4 regions of the Pseudomonas putida group bacterium ESBL64 genome follow, and region 1 is predicted to be linked to each of the others. Evidence: riboswitches for the same ligand, from Rfam matches in the RefSeq annotation. Region 1 holds a riboswitch; each other region holds the start of a gene.
What was found. Region 1 has a riboswitch for cobalamin ahead of V6093_RS00800 (TonB-dependent receptor). Riboswitches for the same ligand answer to the same signal wherever they lie in the genome.

Region 1 (4,750 bases):
CTGCGCGTCGCTGACCGGCAAGGCGAAGAACAGCCGCTTGAACGGGCTACCGCTGGGGCGTATATCCTGAACCATACAAACTCCCTGACATGAAACGTTTGCGCAAGACTGTAGGGTATTACACCAATGTCGCCCCGCAGTTTGGTAACAATAAGTACAAACTGCCCCCATGATTGTTTATGCTGGCGGGCTCATGCCTCGGCGCATGGCCATTTTTCGACAAGTAAACGTCCATGAAAATTGCACTCGTACTTATCTTCGTCTTCTCGATCGCCTATGTTCACCTGCGCGGTCGGGTTCGCCACAAGCTGACTCGCCAGCTGGGCGACCACTCCAGCTTCCTGGCCCCGATCAACAGCTTCCTGTACCTGTTCTCCAAACACCCGGCCAAGCCCTACCTGCCGGTCGAGGCCTTTCCAGAACTGAAACCGCTGCAGGACCACTGGCAGGAGATCCGTGAGGAAGGCCGCCAGTTGCTGCACGTAGGCGAAATCAAGAAATCCGACAATTACGATGACGTCGGTTTCAACTCGTTCTTCAAGACCGGCTGGAAACGTTTTTACCTGAAGTGGTATGGCGAAAGCCACCCGTCGGCAATGGCCCTTTGCCCACGCACGACCGAGCTGCTGCAAGGCATCGGCACGGTCAAGGCCGCCATGTTCGCTACCCTGCCTCCGGGAGCCAAGCTGGTGCGCCACCGTGACCCGTATGCCGGCTCGTACCGCTACCATCTGGGCCTGGATACCCCGAATGACGACGGCTGCTACATCGACGTGGACGGCGAGAAATACGCCTGGCGCGATGGTGAGGGGGTGATCTTCGACGAAACCTACATCCACTATGCAGCCAACACCACCGAGCACAACCGCATCATCCTGTTCTGCGACGTCGAACGCCCGCTCAAGTACCGCTGGGCAACCGCGTTCAACCGCTGGTTCAGCCGCAACGTGATGGCCGCTGCCGCTGCGCCCAACGATGCCAGCGACAAGACCGGTGGCATCAACCGCCTGTTCACCCGCATCTACAAGATCCGCGAACGTGGCAAGGCGCTGAAGAAGCGCAATCGCCTGCGCTACTACCTGGAAAAATGGGCAGTGGTCGCGGCGTTGGTGCTGGTGTTCATCTACATCTGAAGGCTCAACGCAGGCCACTGTACGAGTGACCTGCGTTTACCCACCAAAGTACCGCCTCGCACGTGCCACGCTTCGACTAGCCTGAAAGCTCCACTCGCAACCCCCCAAGGTGAAGACGATGAGCATGATGGACTGGGACGCCTACCGTAAGCAGTTGATGGCCGGCATCGGCGATCTCAAGCAACTCTCCCCCGACACCGTAGCCGGCTACATGACCGCCAGCGGTGCAGGCGCCAAAACCAACCACCTGGATGCCAAGACCCGCGAGCTGATCTCCTTGGCCGTGGCTGTGACCACCCGCTGCGACGGCTGTATCGCCGTGCATTCGCAGCAGGCCGTCAAAGCGGGTGCCAGCCGCGAGGAAATTGCCGAGGCCCTCGGCGTGGCCGTGGCCATGAACGCCGGTGCCGCGCTGGTGTACTCGGCCCGCGCAATGGACGCGGTGGGCAAGGCCAACGGTTGAGCACAAACGGCGTCGCCGCCCTTGCGCGACGGCGCCGCGCCACCCAGACTGGGCGGCTCACCCCGCGCAGGAACCCGCATGATCCACATTCGCCCCATGACGCCGGACGATTTCGATCGTTTCTGGCCCACCTTCCAGGCCATTGTCCAAGCCCGTGAAACCTACGCTTTCGACCCGGCGCTGAGCTTCGAGCAAGCCCGCCAGCTGTGGCTGGAGCTGCCCTTGCACACGCTGTTGGCCGAAGAAGATGGCGAGCTACTGGGGTCGTATTACCTCAAGCCCAATGCTGCCGGGCCTGGTGCGCATGTAGGCAATTGCGGCTACATGGTCTGCGAACAGGCGCGCGGCCGGGGCGTGGCGCGCTTGATGTGCGAGCACTCGCAAAAGCTGGCGCGCCAGGAAGGCTTTCTGGCATTGCAGTTCAACTCGGTGGTAGCCACCAACGCAGTGGCCGTGGCGCTATGGCACAAGCTGGGCTTTGAAACAGTCGGCCGTTTGCCCAAGGCCTACCGTCATGCCCGCCTGGGGCTGGTGGACTGCCTGGTGATGTACAAATGGCTGGCGGATGAGCCGGTGGTGGAGAAGCCGCCGCTGCTGATCGGGCGCAAGAACATCGAGGCACGGGTATCGCGGCGCCGCGGGCGCTAGCTTTTCAGGCAAGCCTGCCTCCCCAGCCAACTCATCACGCTGGGGCCTGATGTTCTTGCCAAATGGGGCTCCGGCGCCGCAAAAACGCACAACCTGTTGTTTTTTCTCAGCATTCACAGCACACCAACATTTGACGCCCCAGCCTTTCAATGGTCAGATGCGCGCCAGTTTCAGGTGCCCTGCGCCGCCGCGCGCAGGGTGAAACGGGAAACCGGTGCGTCGTGTTGCCCACGACAAGTCCGGTGCTGCCCCCGCAACGGTAAGCGAGCGAACCCTTCGAGATACCACTGTGCTCAAGCATGGGAAGGTGAAGGTTTCATGCCCCTCGCAAGCCCGGAGACCGGCCTGGAGCTTCACTTGGCAACCCGCGGTGGGCGGGCGCAGGCCGGAATCCGTGCGCGCGCCTGCCTGCATGGTTCGCCTTTGCGTGTTTTCCACCGGGATCCATTCATTCCTGCAGCAGTGGAACGACATGTCCCGTATGTTCAAACTTCACCCCCTGGCGGCCTGCCTGGCCGTTGCCCTGCCGGCGCTGGCTGATGACCGCGACCCGCAGCCTCTGGCCCTGCCTTCCACGGCCATCACCGACACTCAGGACAACCGCACCATCGACCTGGCCACGCCGACCCAGGCCGGCTCGCGCCTTGGCCTCAGCGCCCTGGAAACACCGGCCAGCACCAGCAGTATCAGCGAACGGCAGATTCAGCAGCGCAACAACATCACGGTGCAGGATGCAGTGACCCGCTCGCCGGGCATTACTTTCGTCGGCTCCCCGGGGGACGGCGGTACAGGCCTGTCTGCCCGCGGCTTTGCCGGCCACAGCTCAGTGATGACCCTGTTCGACGGCGCGCGCCTGTACACCGGTGCCGGCACACAGACCTTCCCGGTCGACCCGTGGATGGTCGAACGCATCGAGGTGATTCGCGGCCCGGCCTCGGTACTGCATGGCGAAGGCGCCACCGGCGCAGTGATCAACGTGATCCCGAAAAAACCTTTTGCCGGCGAGGTGCGCAACCACCTGCGACTGGGTTACGGCTCGTGGGACCGCCAGCAGCTCGGCCTGGACAGCGGCGGCAGCCTCAGCGAGCGCCTGAGCTACCGCCTGACGCTGAACCAACAGGCCGGCAATGGCTGGGTCGACCGCACCGCTTCACGTAGCCTGGCCCTGAGCGCCGCGCTGCGTTTTGACGCCAGTGATGACCTCAGCTTCACGCTGGCCCATGACCGCGGCGATGCACAACCTGCCAACTACTACGGTACCCCGCTGATCGACGGCCACTACCGCAGCAGCCTGCGCAAAAAGAACTACAACGTGCAGAACGACGTACAGCAGTACGTTGATGAATGGACCCGGCTCACGACCGACTGGGCGCTGAACGACCAGCTCAGCGCCAGCAACCAGCTGTACTACATCAAAAGCCGCCGCCACTGGCGCAACGCCGAGGACTACAGCTGGGACGCCGGGCGTCAGCAGTTGCTGCGCGGCAGCTACCTGGAAATCAAGCACAACCAGGAACAGTTCGGCGACCGTCAAACCTTCACCTTCGACCACACCCTGTTCGGCCTGGACAGCAAGACCGTGCTCGGTGCCGAATACAACAAGGTGCGCTTCAACGTCGACAGCAATTCACCCTACAACGATGTCGGCGGCGACTACCTCGACCCATGGCAGCCGCAGCCCGGCGGGTTCCATAGCGCCTCGCCGTTGCGGCCGCAAACGCTTTCGACCACCCATACCTTTGCCCTGTTTGCCGAGAACCGCCTGCAATTGAGCGATCGCCTGTCTTTGGTTACCGGCGTGCGTCGCGACCAGAACCACATCGACCGCAACAACTTGATCAACGACAGCCGTAGCGATCGCAGCCTGCAAGGGGGCAACTGGCGCGTCGGGCTGGTGTACGCAATCAGCGACGACCTGTCGTTGTACGGCCAGTACTCAACCAGCGAGGATGGGGTCAACAACCTCATCAGCCTCAGCCCCGCGCAGATGAACTATGACCTGACCGAGGCGAAGCAGACCGAGGTCGGCCTCAAGCAGCGCTTTTGGGAGGGGCGCGGCGAATGGACGCTTGCCGCCTACCACATCGTCAAGAAAAAGCTGCTGGTGGACGACCCCATCACGCACGAGAAGCAACAAGCAGGGCAGCAGACCTCCGATGGCCTGGAAGCGACGCTGGAGCTGGCCCTGGCCCATCAGTGGCAGGTGTCGGCCAACGCATCGCTGGTACGCGCCAAGTACGACGACTTCGACGAAATGGTCGGCGGCCTGCCGCAGAATCGGGCAGGCAACCGGCCGGCCAACGTGCCACGGCGTACCGCCAACCTTTGGTTGAGCAAAGGCTTCGGCCAGCAGGTGGAGGCTGGCATTGGGGCGCGCTATGTGGATGAGCGTTATGCCGATACCGCCAATACCCAGAGCGCCCCCGGGTACACCGTGGTCGATGCCAACATCGCCTGGCAGGTGATGCCGGATGTGAAGGTGGGGTTGCAGTTGAACAACCTGTTC
Region 2 (4,750 bases), 810 kb from region 1:
AACTTGTTGATTTTGCTTGCCCTATCTGCAGTCGAGATTGTGCGCCCCGCGTTGCGGGTATAGACTTTGCAGATTGTTCACCAAAGGCCCCCAGCGGTCCCGTCGACCGCCCGCGAGCATGAAACCACCGATCCAGTTGCCCCTGGGTGTGCGCCTGCGCGATGACGCCACCTTCATCAACTACTATCCGGGCGCCAATGCTGCGGCATTGGGTTACGTCGAGCGGCTATGCGAAGCCGACGCCGGCTGGACCGAGAGCCTTATCTACCTGTGGGGCAAGCAGGGTGTTGGCCGTTCCCACCTGCTGCAGGCCGCCACCCATCGCTTCCAGCAACGTGGCGAGCCTGCTGTCTACCTGCCGCTGGCGCAATTGCTCGATCGTGGCGTCGAACTGCTCGACTACCTGGCCCAGTACGAACTGGTGTGCATCGACGATCTGCACGTGATCGCCGGCAAGGCTGATTGGGAAGAGGCCATGTTCCACCTGTTCAACCGCCTGCGCGATAGCGGCCGACGCTTGCTGCTGGCTGCCTCGGCATCACCGCGTGAGCTGCCGATCAAGCTGCCGGACCTGAAGTCGCGGTTGACCCTGGCCCTGGTGTTCCAGATGCGCGGCCTGTCCGACGAAGACAAGCTGCGCGCCTTGCAGCTGCGAGCTTCGCGCCGTGGCCTGCACCTGACCGACGAAGTCGGCCATTTCATCCTCACCCGCGGCGCGCGGAGCATGAGCGCGTTGTTCGACTTGCTCGAGCGCCTCGATCAGGCGTCGCTGCAGGCACAACGCAAGCTCACCATTCCGTTTCTCAAGGAAACCCTCGGCTGGTAACCCCCTGAAAACCTTGGGCCAGAGCGGTAAAACAAAAAAGTCACATCTTTTTCGATAAAATTTGCAAATGGCCATGATAGAGGGCATAGTTTCACCCTTCTAAAGGATTACAGACACGGTCGTGCCCATGCTGAAGCGCTTCGCACCCCTCGTGCCACTCGCACTCGTGACCCTGCTTTTTGGCTGCGCGGCCCAAGGCCCGGTATCCCAGCCCCAGGATCACACGCCGATCACTGCACAATCGGCAATCAACGCCAAAGCCTCTTCTTCGTCGGTGTTCGGCGAGCCGGAAGAGCTGGCCACCGAAGATGACCTGGCGTCTTTCTCCGGCAGCAAGCCTTACCAATTGCCGGTTCTGGCTGACAGCATTCTCGAGCGCGGCATGTCGTTGATCGGCACCCGCTACCGCTTCGGTGGTACCTCGGAAAAGTCCGGCTTCGACTGCAGTGGCTTCATCGGTTACCTGTTCCGCGAAGAGGCGGGCATGACGCTGCCGCGCTCCACGCGTGAAATGATCAACGTCGATGCCCCGAAAGTGGCCCGCAACAAGCTCAAGCCAGGTGACCTGCTGTTCTTCAGCACCAATGGCCGTGGCCGGGTAAGCCATGCCGGGATCTACCTGGGTGACAACCAGTTCATCCACTCCAGCAGCCGCCGCAGTGGTGGTGTGCGCATCGACAGCCTCGGTGATCGTTACTGGAGCAAGACCTTCATTGAAGCCAAGCGAGCCTTGGCCATGGCGCCGACCAACATCGCGCGCAACTGATATCAAAATGATGTACCCTGCCGCGGCGGTGATGCTTTAAAAAAAGCTCGCCGCCGTGCGCATTTACAGAAAGCGTCTAATCTAAATTCTCAACTCTTTTCGGCTGCAGCGCAGCGGTCTCAGACAGGATGTTCTGGCCATGGTAAAGATGGCGCGCTTCGCATTTTTCTCCTTGGCAGCCTTGCTGGCTGCATGCTCCAGCCGTGCGCCTGCGCCGGCCCCTGTGGTACAGCCGCAGGTGACCTATAGCCAGCCCAGTCCTTCACCGATTGCCGATGACGTACTGATCCGCGCCATTGGTCTGGTTGGCACGCCCTATCGTTGGGGGGGCAATACGCCGGACTCCGGCTTCGACTGCAGCGGCCTGATCAAGTATGTGTACCGTGATGCTGCTGGCATCAGCCTGCCGCGCTCGACGCGAGAGATGATTGTCATGCGCGCACCGACGGTGGATGTCAGTTCGCTGCAGTCTGGTGACCTGGTGTTCTTCGCCACCAGTGGCGGCTCGCAGGTCAGCCATGCCGGCATCTATGTCGGGGACGGGCGCTTCGTGCATGCACCTTCCACCGGTGGTACCGTGCGCCTGGACTACCTGTCGAACAGCTACTGGGCCAAGGCCTACCTGCAGGCCAAGCGGGTGATTCCGCAAGGGCATCTGGCACAGAATCCTTGATATCCATGCCTGTAAGCGGTCCCGTTGAGCTTGGGGCCGCTACAGGCTGCCGAGATTCAGGGGGCTACGCCCACCCGCCAAAATCACATTGCCGCCATCGTCGGCCACCGGTATCCCGCCTTGGCCGGCTTCAGTTGGCCTCGCGCCGGCCTCATTGAAGTCGCGCATACTTTGGCGGCATCACCCGCTTCGATTGACGCTCCCGGTGCAACCCTCTAACCTTCGCGGCGTGTTTCAGGTGCCCTGCCAGCCCCGACTGGGCAGGGTGAAACTGGGAAGCCGGTGGGCGCCAGCATGGCGCGATTCCGGCGCTGCCCCCGCAACGGTGGATGAGTAAAAGGCCGCGCAGGGCCACTGGATGCCAGCATCCGGGAAGGCGCGCAGGCCAGGGCCAAGGCCCACTCACAAGCCCGGAGACCGGCCTGATACTGCCAACGGCATCACGGAGGGTGATGCGCGGTGCACCGTGGCGCCCAGCCATGGCCTCTGCGCGTTCTCCGTTTGCCTGCCTATTACCTGTCGCCGCGCATTGCCGTGGTGCCAGCCAGCGGAGAACCCTGATGAGCGATTCCACCGAACGCGACGAACGCCACCTGGCGCGCATGCAGCGCAAGAAGGCGGTCATCGACGAACGCATCGCCAATTCCCCTAACGAATGCGGCCTGCTGCTGGTGCTGACCGGCAATGGCAAGGGCAAGAGCAGTTCGGCCTTCGGCATGCTCGCGCGCGCCTTGGGCCACGGCATGCAATGCGGTGTGGTGCAGTTCATCAAGGGCCGCAACAGCACCGGCGAGGAGCTGTTCTTCCGCCGCTTCCCCGAACAGGTGCGCTACCACGTGATGGGCGAGGGCTTTACCTGGGAAACCCAGGACCGCCAGCGTGACATCGCCGCTGCGCAAGCCGCCTGGGCGGTGTCGCGCCAGTTGCTGCAGGACCCAGGTGTACAGTTCGTGGTGCTGGACGAGCTCAACATCGCCCTCAAACATGGCTACCTCGACCTGGACCAGGTACTGTCCGACATTCAGGCCCGCCCGCCCATGCAGCATGTGATTGTCACTGGCCGCGCTGCGAAGCCTGAGATGATCGAACTGGCCGACACCGTGACCGAAATGGGCATGCTCAAGCACGCCTTCCAGGCCGGTATCCGCGCACAGAAGGGCGTCGAACTGTGAGTCGATCGCGCCACTGCCCCGCCGTGTTGATCGCGGCACCCGCCTCAGGCCAGGGCAAGACTACCGTCACTGCTGCGTTGGCCCGCCTGCACCACAACCTCGGGCGCAAGGTGCGGGTGTTCAAATGCGGGCCCGACTTTCTTGACCCGATGATTCTCGAACGGGCCAGTGGCGCGCCGGTGTATCAGCTGGACCTGTGGATGATCGGTGCCGAGGAAAGCCGTCGGCTGCTGTGGGAAGCTGCTGGCGAGGCTGACCTGATCCTCATCGAAGGGGTGATGGGGCTGTTCGACGGCACCCCGTCAAGCGCTGACCTGGCGCGCCACTTTGGCGTGCCGGTGCTGGCGGTGATCGACGGCACAGCCATGGCCCAGACCTTCGGTGCCCTGGCCCTGGGCCTGGCGCGGTACCAGGCCGATCTGCCGTTCGCCGGCGTGCTGGCCAATCGGGTAGGCAGCCTGCGTCATGCGCAACTGCTCGAAGGCAGCCTGACCGAGGGCTTGCGCTGGTATGGCGGCTTGTCCCGCGAACGCGGCATCGAACTGCCCAGCCGCCACCTGGGCCTGGTGCAGGCCAGCGAGCTGAATGACCTGGACACCCGCCTGGACGCTGCCGCCGAAGCGTTGGGCGCCAGTTGCGATGCGGCGTTGCCGCCGCCAGTCAGCTTTGCCGAGCCTGAACCGCAAGCCTGTGTTGCTACGCTGGCCGGTGTGCGCATTGGCGTGGCGCGGGACGAGGCGTTCGCCTTCACGTATGGCGCTAACCTCGACCTGTTGCGCAACCAGGGTGCCCAGCTGGTGTTCTTCTCGCCGCTGCACGACCACGAACTGCCGGCGGTCGACAGCCTGTATCTGCCGGGTGGTTATCCTGAGCTGCATCACCATGCGCTGGCCGCCAACGCACCGATGTGCGAGGCGATCCGCGCCCACCACGCGCAGGGCAAGCCATTGCTGGCCGAGTGCGGCGGCATGCTTTACCTGCTCGATGCCCTGACTGACGTGGCCGGTGAACGTGCCGAACTGCTCGGCCTGCTGCCGGGTGAGGCGACCATGCAGAAGCGCCTGGCCGCCCTGGCGCTGCAGGCGGTGGAGCTGCCGGAGGGGACCTTGCGCGGTCACACCTATCACCATTCGCTGACCAGCACTGCGCTGGAACCGATTGCCCGAGGTCTGAGCCCCAACGGCGGGCGTGGCAACGAGGCGGTTTATCGTCTGGGCCGGCTCACGGCCTCTTACGTGCACTTCTATTTCCCTTCCTGCCCGGATGCGGCGGCGGCACTGTTGCGACCATGAATGATCACGCCTATAGCGACG
Region 3 (4,750 bases), 310 kb from region 1:
CGACCTGTTCCAGGCAGGCGCTTTCCTTGAGGCTGGCCACGGCGATCGGCAACGGGTTCAGGCCGGCAGCCTGCAGGCGCTGGCAGAACACGTCGATGAAGGCGGTATTGGCCGCTTGCAGGTGCGAACGGTAGAACAGCAACGGCGCCACTGGCTGCTCGGGGTGCCAGTGCGGGTACCAGTCCTCGAGTGTCGCACTGCCCTTGGCGGGGTGATAGACCGCCGTGCGCGGCAAAGGCTGCGGCTCGTCCCAGGCATAGTCGCGGCCCAGCCATTGGCTAGCCAGGCAGTTGAACAGGTTGATGGCGTTGGCCTTGCCGCCCTGGCGCAGGTAATGCCAAAGCCGCTCGGCCTGCTCACCGCGGACGTTGCCCAGGCGGGTCAGCTCCGGGTCCGGGCGGTCATCGCCCGGCACCAGAATCAGCTGCACGCCACGGGCGGCCAGCTCGACCAGTTGTTCGACACCATAGCGCCAGTAACCAACGCCACCGTGCAGCGACACCAGGATGACCTTGGCGTGGCGCAGCACCTGGTCGACATACAGGTCGACCGAGGCATGGTTCTGCACCTGCATCGGGTTGGCCAGGCGCAGGCTGGGAAAGTCTTCGGGCAATTGCTCGGCGGTGTCGGCGAGCAAGGCCAGGTGTGAATCGCCGCTGCAGAGAATCACCAGCTCGGCGGGTGTCTGGCCGAGGTCGGCAATGCTGTCATCCGGTACGAAACCACCGGGCTGGGTCCGCAGCAGGTGCATGGGTCAGGCGCCCAGTGCCTGGCGCAGGCGCGCTTCCAGCTGGGCAGCATCGAGGTCCTGGCCGATCAGCACCAGGCGGGTGATGCGCGGCTCATCGGCGCGCCAGGCGCGGTCGAAGTGCTTGTCGAAACGGGTGCCCACGCCTTGTACCAGCAGGCGCATCGGCTTGCCCGGGATGGCGGCGAAGCCTTTGGCGCGCAGGATACCGAACTCCACCACCAGCAGGGTCAGCGCATCGAGCAGCAGGCTTTCGTCGGCTTCAGGCAGGTCGATTGAGATAGAGTCGAAAGCGTCGTGGTCATGATCGTCATGATCGTCGCCATCGTGGTGCGAATCGTGGTGGGTTCGGCGGCCATCGATATGCGCCTCGGACTCGGCACCCACGCCCAGCAGCACCTCCAGTGGCAGCTTGCCGCTGCTGGCCTCGATCACCTTCACCGCCGGCGGCAGTTCTTCGGCCACCTCGGCACGCACCTTGGCCAGGCCTTCGGCGTCGATCAGGTCGGCCTTGTTCAACACCACCAGGTCGGCGCTGGCCAACTGGTCAGCAAACAGCTCATGCAGGGGCGATTCATGGTCCAGGTTAGGGTCGAGCTTGCGCTGGGCATCGACCTGGTCCGGGTAGGCAGCAAAGGTGCCAGCGGCCACGGCCGGGCTGTCGACCACGGTGATGACCGCATCGACGGTGCAGGCGTTACGGATTTCCGGCCACTGGAACGCTTGTACCAATGGCTTGGGCAGGGCCAGGCCGCTGGTTTCGATGAGGATGTGGTCGAGGTCGCCACGGCGGGCCACCAGCTCGCGCATCACCGGGAAGAATTCTTCCTGCACGGTGCAGCACAGGCAGCCGTTGGCCAGCTCGTAGACGCGGCCGCTGGCTTCTTCTTCGGTGCACCCGATGCTGCACTGCTTGAGGATCTCGCCATCGATGCCCAGTTCGCCGAACTCGTTGACGATGACCGCAATGCGGCGCCCCTGGGCGTTGTCGAGCATGTGGCGCAGCAAGGTGGTCTTGCCCGATCCGAGGAAGCCGGTGACGATGGTGACGGGGAGCTTGGCCAGTGTTTTCATGTCGCATTGCCCTTGGCAGTGTGGCGCGGGCATGCAGGACGACAGCCGCAGGCCAGGCCGGCCGGGCTTGTTCGCCACCGGATCACCCCGCCCGGTTGAAAGTCGAAAACGTGACGAGGCAGGTCTCCTGGCTTGCACCGTTCCATGTCCCCGTTCAGTCGAACAGCGGGCTGGCGGGATGACGCCTTCCCGCGCGCTGGCGCAGTGGCTGTGTCGATCCGTTGTCGGTGCTTACAGTTGCGGGGGCAGCCGCGGCTTGTACCGCGTTCCCGTCTTAGCTTCGGCCAGGCCGAAGAACCTCGAAGTGGGCAAGGCTACGCAGTGGCTGGCGGGTGGTCAACCATTGCTGCCGGCTGGTCGACCATAAGGGGAGCAACTGCGCTACAGTGGCACCTTTTCAACGGACAAGGACGCCCCATGCCCCTCGCCCCCGCCCTACCGGTACTGCGCATGTTCTCGGCCGACAAGGCCAAGGCTTTCTACCTGGATTGTCTGCAGGTGCAGGGGCAGGCCCCGTTAGACAACCACCTGCGCTTTTGCCAGCAGATCGATGACGAGGCCAACCCATGAAGGCACTGGGCAAACGCGAAATAGGCCGCCTGGAGCGGGAGTTGGTGGCATGCCTGACCGATGCCTGCGAAACCGCCAAGGCGGAGATTGTCGGCTTCTGTTGGCTAACCCATCGCCTCAACCCGGAGGACTTTCCGAGCAGCCTGCGTATTACCTGGGTATTCGAGCAAGAGGCCGACAAGGCAGCGGCCGTGGTCGGTGATGCGAAGGCGCGCATGCTGGCACTTACCGCTCTGGCGCTGGAGCAAGCCGGCATTGAGCTGGACCATCCGGCCTGGCATGTACGATTCGACAGTGAAGAAGCCTGCGCGCACGGCCACGGCGGAGACTGGGCCAAGCGCTTGCAGACGCAGCGCTGAGCCCCAACCGGCAGCCGGTGCTTTACCCGGCCCCAGACGGTCCGTTAGGCTACGCATTCTCTAAATGACGAGGTGTTCGTCCAATGCGCCATTGATGCCGCCGTCCGTTCGACGGCCAGTCTTCAGCCTCCGGTTCGTTCCGGAGATGTCGCGGCATTTGTGGAGTTGTGCATGACGAACACGTCGATTCTGACGCTGGACAGCGTCTCCTTGGCCTTGCCTGATGGCAGGCCGCTGTTTAGCAACCTCAACGAAACCTTCGACCAACGCCGCACCGGCCTGGTCGGGCGCAATGGCGTGGGCAAAAGCCTGCTAGGGCAGATTCTTGCCGGCCGGCGTGAACCGAGCAGCGGCCATTGTCGGCGCCTCGGGCCTGTCCATTTGCTGGACCAGCAAGTCATCGCGCGCAGCGCCACGCTGGCCGACCTGGCCCAAGTGGGGCCGGTGATTGCGGCGCTGGAGCGCATCGAGCAAGGCAGCATCAAGCCCCAGGATTTCGACACCGTTGGCGAGCGCTGGGATATCCGCGAGCAATTGCAGCTGCAGCTTGAGGGCCACGGGCTGGGTCAACTCGACTGGCGCCAGCCCGCACGGACCCTGAGCGGTGGCCAAGCCATGCGCGTGGCACTGATTGGCGCGTGGCTCAGCGATGCCGATTACCTGATCCTCGATGAGCCAAGCAATCACCTGGACAGCAACGCCCGTGCCCAGCTGCTGAGCATGATCGAAGCCTGGGACCGTGGCTTGCTGGTGATTAGCCACGACCGCAGCCTGCTGGCGCACATGGCACGCATTGTCGAATTATCCAGCCTGGGCTTGCAGGCCTACGGTGGCAACTACAGCCTCTATAGTGCGCAAAAAGCCAACCAGACGGCGCAGGCGCAGCAGCAACTTGCCCGGCTGAAGCAGGAGCAGCAACGCCAGGCCCGTGAACTGCAGCGCCAACGCGAAGACCTGGAGCGCCATCAAGCCCGGGCCGGGCGCCAAGCCAAGCACGCCAACCAGGCCAAAATCCTGGTCGACCGCAAGCAGGAGCGCAGCCAGGCCACTGCTGGCAAGCAGCGCCGCGACCATCGCGATGCTCGGCAAACGCTACTGGGCAAAGTGCGTGACGCCGCCCGCGAGGTGGAGCAAGACAGCGCTATTACCTTGCACGCGCCCACTCCTCAGCGTCATCCGGGCCGAGAGGTCTTGGCCTTGCAGGCACTTTGCTTGCCCCATGGCACCCGCAAAGCGCTTGACCTGCGCTTGTGCCTGGGCCAGCGCGTAGGGCTGATCGGCGCCAATGGCAGTGGCAAGTCCACCCTGCTCAGGCTGCTGAATGGGGAATTGCCAGCATCGCCCGACAATGTGCGCCTCAGTGGCGAGACCGCCCTACTCGACCAGCACTGCAGCACACTGGCAGGCAACCGCAGCGTGCTCGAACACCTGCGCCAAGCCAACCCGACGCTGGCCCAGGGAAAATTGCGCAGCCGCCTGGCGCAACTGGGCCTGGATGCGGCCCGTATCGAACTGCCCAGTAGCCTGCTGAGCGGCGGCGAGCGTATGAAGGCGGCGCTGGCCGCCGTGCTGTACCGCGAACGGCCGCTCGATCTGTTGCTGCTGGACGAACCCGGCAACCACCTGGACCTGCCATCGCTGGCAGCCCTGGAAGGTATGCTTGGGCAGTTTCGCGGGGCGCTGATAGTGGCGTCCCATGATGCGGTATTGCTGGAAAACCTGGCGCTGGATGAGTACTTGCTGTTGTAGACACCGAAAAAAAAGCATCGCAGCCTATCAATTCGTGACTGGCCGTTCCCGATCCGCCAAGGATGGTTTAAGGTGGCATGGTGCGCATATAACAGCAGCCCGAGCGATCGGGCACTTGCAAGACAATGAGGGTGTCATGAGCAACGAAAGCATTAATTGGGACAAGCTGGGTTTCGACTACATCAAGACCGACAAACGCTACCTGTCCGTATGGCGCAATGGCGAGTGGGACAAGGGCACCCTGACCGAA
Region 4 (4,750 bases), 980 kb from region 1:
TATCCCGGCATCCAGGCAGCGGCGTACATACAGGTCAGTGGCCTGGCCGGTCAGCACCATGATCTTCGGTACCGGCTCCAGGCTCTGCAATCGCTTGATGACTTCCATGCCGTCAAGGCCAGGCAGGCCGATGTCGAGAATGACTACGTCCGGGCGCAGTTCGCGGGCTACCTGAGCCACTTCACTGCCATTGCCGACCTCGCCGATGACATGGAAGCGCTCGCGCTCGAGCAGTAGGCGCAGGGACAGCCGGACAATGGGGTGGTCGTCGACGATCAGCACGGTTGTCATGAGGAAAACTCCTGTAGGGATGTGGTCCGCTTCCTGGAACACTCAGGAATACGTCTGCAAGTGGGGTTATCGGAAGCGCTGCACGATACGACCATTCCCGAAGTTTGGTAATGCCGAGTATAGAAGTGTTGAAAACCCCAGTGCTTTTTGTTGAAAAGTCCTACAAGAAACAGGAAAGACATCACCCTGAGAAAGCGGTGATGCCGCTTCTTTGCAGTTGTTCAGGCGCAGGCAGCGTGCGGTTTGTGTATACGCAGTGTGGAGGCAGGGTTGTTGGCCAATGCCTGGCCGACCCGCGTCGGGCGGGCTACCAACTGCCCGGTACAATTTGGGCAGCGGCCTTGGAAGCGGGTTTCGGCACAGGCACGGCAGAACGTGCATTCGAAGGAGCAGATCATAACGTCGGGGCTGTCACCCGGCAGGTCGGCATCACAGCACTCGCAGTTGGGGCGTAATTCCAGCATGGGCATGGCTCCTGTTCGCAGGCGGGAACCCGGAGTCTGCTACGCCCGAGGCAAGGCTGGCAATGTTCAGTCGCCAGGGCGGTACAGATGGGCATGCCCGGCACGGTACAAGGCCGATTCGGCGAACGGTGTATCCCCCAGTACGTGGCCTACCAGGATCAGCGCCGTGCGCCGGAAATCCTTGGTCGCTACGCGTTCGACGATATCACCGAGGTTGCCGCGCACCCAATCCTGGTCTGGCCAGGTGGCCCGATGCACCACCGCAACCGGGCAGTGCGCGCCGTAGTGCGGCATCAACTCATCGACAATGCGCGACAGGTGCTTGACCCCCAGATGAATTGCCAGGGTGCTGCCATGGCGCGCCAGGTCGCCTAACTGCTCACCCGGCGGCATGGGCGAGCTGTCGCCATAGCGGGTGAGGATCACGGTCTGCGCCACTTGAGGCAAGGTCAGCTCGCAGCCGAGCAGGGCGGCGCTCGCTGCCGTGGCGGTAACGCCGGGGATGATCTGGTAATCGATGCCCAGCGCCTGCAGGTGGCGAATCTGTTCACCGATGGCGCCGTACAGGCTGGGGTCGCCGCTGTGCACCCGGGCCACATCCTGACCTTTTTCGTGTGCGCTGCGCATGGCAGTGATGATCTGTTCCAGATGCAGTTCGGCGCTGTTGATCACGGTTTCGGCCTGGTGGCCTTCGAGCACGGCGGCGGGTACCAGTGAACCGGCATAAATGATCACCGGGCACTGACGAATCAGCCGTTGGCCCTTGACCGTGATCAGCTCCGGGTCGCCGGGGCCGGCACCGATAAAGTAGATGGTCATGCAAAGTCCTGGCAAAAAAGAGGGTACGAAACGCTCAGCAGGCCAGGGCGAGCGTCGCCGGGCCCAGTACCTGGCGCGTCAGCAGCAGCCTGGCCGAACCCTGCCGCTGGCTGGCCAAGGCCAGTGCCGCGCTCTCGGCTACGCCCCAACAGCCACTGTGCTGGTGGGCAGCGGCGGAACGGTGGCTGAGCAGTGGTTCATAGGGTTGCAGTTGCGCGCCATGGTACAGCACCAAGGGCAAACCGAGGCGCTCTGCCAATTGCTGCAAGCCGGGCTCGTCGGCCTTCAGGCTGATGCTTGCGATGCCGCGCAGGTCGGCCAGCGCCAGGCCCTGGTTGTCCAGGGCCTGGCGCAGCAAGCGTTGCAAGGCATCTGCCGGGCAACCCCGGCGGCAGCCAAAACCGGCATAGAAGGCAGGCATCAAGCCTGGCTGGAACGGCGGAACAGCCAGGCGCTGAGCAGGCCCAAGGCCAGCCAGAAGGCGGCGTTGGTCAGCCAGGAGGCGACTTTGAACTGGGTTTCCAATGCTTCAGGGGCCAGGCTTTCGTGCACCTCGGGTTGCGGTGCACCGATTACATGGGGAATGACCAGCAGTACGGCGCCCAGCGCCTTCAGCAGCCAGTGGCGGGCGAACACCAGCAAGGCCAGGCCCAGCGCTGTGGCACTGGCTGTACCAACCCACCAGGTTTGGCGTTGCCCCAGGTCGGCGGCCGCAGTCCCCGGCAGTTCTGGTGGCAAGCCCAGGGTGGGAGCCAGGCAGAACACGGCGAAGCCAGCCAACCCCCACAATGCGCCAGTGGTAGCGCGTTTGGGCTCGCGAAGGCTGTACAGGGCGGCGAGGATCAGGGCGAAGCCGACTGCGACCACCAGGTTGCCGCCTGTGGTGGACAGCACGCGCTGCCAGCCGTCTTCCGGCGACCAGGCTTCGGCGCTGTGTTCATGAGCGGCCACTTCGCTACCGTGTTCGTGGTGTGCGGCCGGGGCCGAGGACTCGTAGGTTTCCGCCTCCAGAATCAGCGGGGCAACCCAGAAGCTTTGCAGCAAGGTCAGCAACAGGGCTGCAAGGAGCCCGCTGAAACCCGCAGTACGGGCAATGCGCGTGATCATCAGGCGTACTCAGTGGCAGGGGAAGGCGGCGCTGTGGCGGGTGTCGTGGGCGGCGTTGTGCACAGCCTCGATGTGCGAGAACCCGGCAAAGTACACCAGGCACAAACCCAGCAAGCTGGCACCGACGGCGATGATTACACGCTGGCTGAGGGTAACGGGGGTAGCAAGGCTGTGTTGTTTGGCGCTGGTGACGGGCATGACGCGATCCTCTGCTTTTTGTGGGCAATGGGCGAGCGCGGCAGCCCCGGACGTGGTCGCCCAAGGGAATGCAACAGCGCCCGCCCACCGCGGGGTGTTCATGAACGCCAGGCCGGTCTCCGGGCTTGCGAGGAAGAGCTGGGCTCCTGGAACGCGTCACCTTCCCATGCCGCACTACAAGGCACAGTGGTACAGACGCTTCACTCGCTTACCGTTGCGGGGGCAGCACCGGCATTGTCCGGCCCTGCTGAAGGGCCTGGGACGCACCGGTTTCCCGTTTCACCCCCTGAGGGGCACCTGAACGTGAGGCATAAGGAGAGCATGGGGCGGGCTTGGCGTCAATGTCATACAGCGCGCGAGGCTGCCGAGCAGCAGGTAGGACAGGCTCAGGCCTGCCGTGTTCTTCCAGCAGGCAGAAGTGCAGAAACCGGGCGATCACCCGCGGGCGAATGCCGCCAGCTTGTCGCCATCCAGGCGGTAGCGCACCCACTCATCCTGCGCCTCGGCCCCCAGCTTCTGGTAGAAGCCGATCGCTGGCTCGTTCCAGTCCAGCACGCTCCATTCCAGGCGCCCGCAGTTGTTCGCCAGCGCTTCGCGGGCAATGTGCTGCAACAACTGCCGGCCGGCGCCATCGCCGCGTTGCTCGGGGGTTACGTACAGGTCTTCCAAATAGATGCCATTGCGCCCGAGCCAGGTCGAGTAGCTGTAGAAGTACACGGCAAAGCCAATTGCACGGCCATCACGCTCGCACATCAGGGTGTGCACAGTGCTGCCTTCGTCGAACAGGCTGTGCTCGATATCGGCAAGGGTGGCGACCACCTCGTGGCGCGCGCGTTCGTACTCGGCCAGTTCGGTGATGAAGGTGAGGATCTGCTCGGCATCGGTACGAACGGCAGGGCGAATGGTAAGGCTCATGGTGACGGCTTCCTTGATCCGGGTTGTCGGTACAGTGATGTGTATCTGCGTAATTTAATCGAACTGTACCGGTTGCTGGGAGTGGCGCTCCGTTAGTGTGACAGCACCCATAAAGAAAGTGGAATGCCCGCCATGCTTGCCTCTGCCGACCTGCTGACCGCCTTTGTGCTGTTTGCCTTCGTGTCTTCCATCACCCCGGGTCCCAACAACACCATGTTGCTGGCCTCGGGGGTGAACTTCGGCGTGCGCCGCTCGGTCCCTCATGCCTTGGGTATCAGTTTTGGTTTCATGATGATGGTGCTGGCCGTCGGCCTGGGGCTGGGTGAAGTATTCAAGGCCTGGCCACCCTTGTACACGGTGCTGCGCTACGCTGGCGCCGCCTATCTGCTGTACCTGGCCTGGAAGATCGCCACTTCCGGGCCGGTCGGCACGGCCGCGTCCAGTGCCCGTAAACCGCTGGGCTTCTGGGGGGCGGCGGCGTTCCAGTGGGTCAACCCCAAGGCTTGGGTGATGGCGGTAGGGGCGATTACCACCTACACGCCAGCGCAAGGCTATGTAACCAACGTGATCGTCATTGCGGCCTTGTTCGCGTTGGTCAACTTGCCCAGCGTGGGGGTATGGGTGATGTTCGGCAGCGCCCTGCGCAACCTGTTGCAAAACTCGCGCTGGCTGATGCTGTTCAATGTCGTGATGGCCTTGTTGCTGGTGATTTCACTGTACCCGCTGCTGTTTGTAGAATCAGCGTTTTCCTGACCCCGAGAGTACAGTAAGCCGATGCAGTTGATTCCCTGGTCCCACGAATGCGCCGAAGGTTTCACCCTGCGTGGCTGGCGAACCCCGGCCAGTGGCAAACCGCTGCTGCACTTCCTGCATGGCAACGGCTTCTGTTGTCTGGCTTACCAACCGTTGCTGATGCGCCTGGGCGAGCATTTCGACCTGTGGCTTTGCGACGTTCA

Region 2: another riboswitch for cobalamin. It lies ahead of cobO (cob(I)yrinic acid a,c-diamide adenosyltransferase); the one in region 1 lies ahead of V6093_RS00800 (TonB-dependent receptor).
Region 3: another riboswitch for cobalamin. It lies ahead of cobW (cobalamin biosynthesis protein CobW); the one in region 1 lies ahead of V6093_RS00800 (TonB-dependent receptor).
Region 4: another riboswitch for cobalamin. It lies ahead of V6093_RS05210 (CbtB domain-containing protein); the one in region 1 lies ahead of V6093_RS00800 (TonB-dependent receptor).

What each region holds. Positions count from the first base shown of each region.
Region 1 covers NZ_CP145799.1:179,897-184,646, reverse strand. The annotation lists gene thpR (RNA 2',3'-cyclic phosphodiesterase) at 1-75, opposite strand, end outside; gene lpxO (lipid A hydroxylase LpxO) at 234-1,133, shown strand; gene V6093_RS00810 (carboxymuconolactone decarboxylase family protein) at 1,252-1,596, shown strand; gene V6093_RS00805 (GNAT family N-acetyltransferase) at 1,675-2,244, shown strand; cobalamin riboswitch at 2,400-2,608, shown strand; gene V6093_RS00800 (TonB-dependent receptor) at 2,717-4,750, shown strand, end outside.
Region 2 covers NZ_CP145799.1:5,247,092-5,251,841, forward strand. The annotation lists gene hda (DnaA regulatory inactivator Hda) at 119-826, shown strand; gene V6093_RS23835 (C40 family peptidase) at 954-1,592, shown strand; gene V6093_RS23840 (C40 family peptidase) at 1,732-2,265, shown strand; cobalamin riboswitch at 2,485-2,706, shown strand; gene cobO (cob(I)yrinic acid a,c-diamide adenosyltransferase) at 2,826-3,437, shown strand; gene V6093_RS23850 (cobyrinate a,c-diamide synthase) at 3,434-4,729, shown strand; gene bluB (5,6-dimethylbenzimidazole synthase) at 4,726-4,750, shown strand, end outside.
Region 3 covers NZ_CP145799.1:493,995-498,744, reverse strand. The annotation lists gene cobN (cobaltochelatase subunit CobN) at 1-751, opposite strand, end outside; gene cobW (cobalamin biosynthesis protein CobW) at 755-1,822, opposite strand; cobalamin riboswitch at 1,922-2,139, opposite strand; gene V6093_RS02205 (hypothetical protein) at 2,240-2,392, shown strand; gene V6093_RS02200 (hypothetical protein) at 2,389-2,751, shown strand; gene V6093_RS02195 (ATP-binding cassette domain-containing protein) at 2,923-4,500, shown strand; gene V6093_RS02190 (branched-chain amino acid aminotransferase) at 4,637-4,750, shown strand, end outside.
Region 4 covers NZ_CP145799.1:1,158,636-1,163,385, reverse strand. The annotation lists gene V6093_RS05235 (response regulator transcription factor) at 1-291, opposite strand, end outside; gene V6093_RS05230 (DUF1272 domain-containing protein) at 513-755, opposite strand; gene cobM (precorrin-4 C(11)-methyltransferase) at 822-1,574, opposite strand; gene V6093_RS05220 (cobalamin biosynthesis protein) at 1,609-1,995, opposite strand; gene V6093_RS05215 (CbtA family protein) at 1,995-2,681, opposite strand; gene V6093_RS05210 (CbtB domain-containing protein) at 2,691-2,879, opposite strand; cobalamin riboswitch at 2,972-3,195, opposite strand; gene V6093_RS05205 (GNAT family N-acetyltransferase) at 3,315-3,794, opposite strand; gene V6093_RS05200 (LysE family translocator) at 3,918-4,547, shown strand; gene V6093_RS05195 (alpha/beta fold hydrolase) at 4,569-4,750, shown strand, end outside.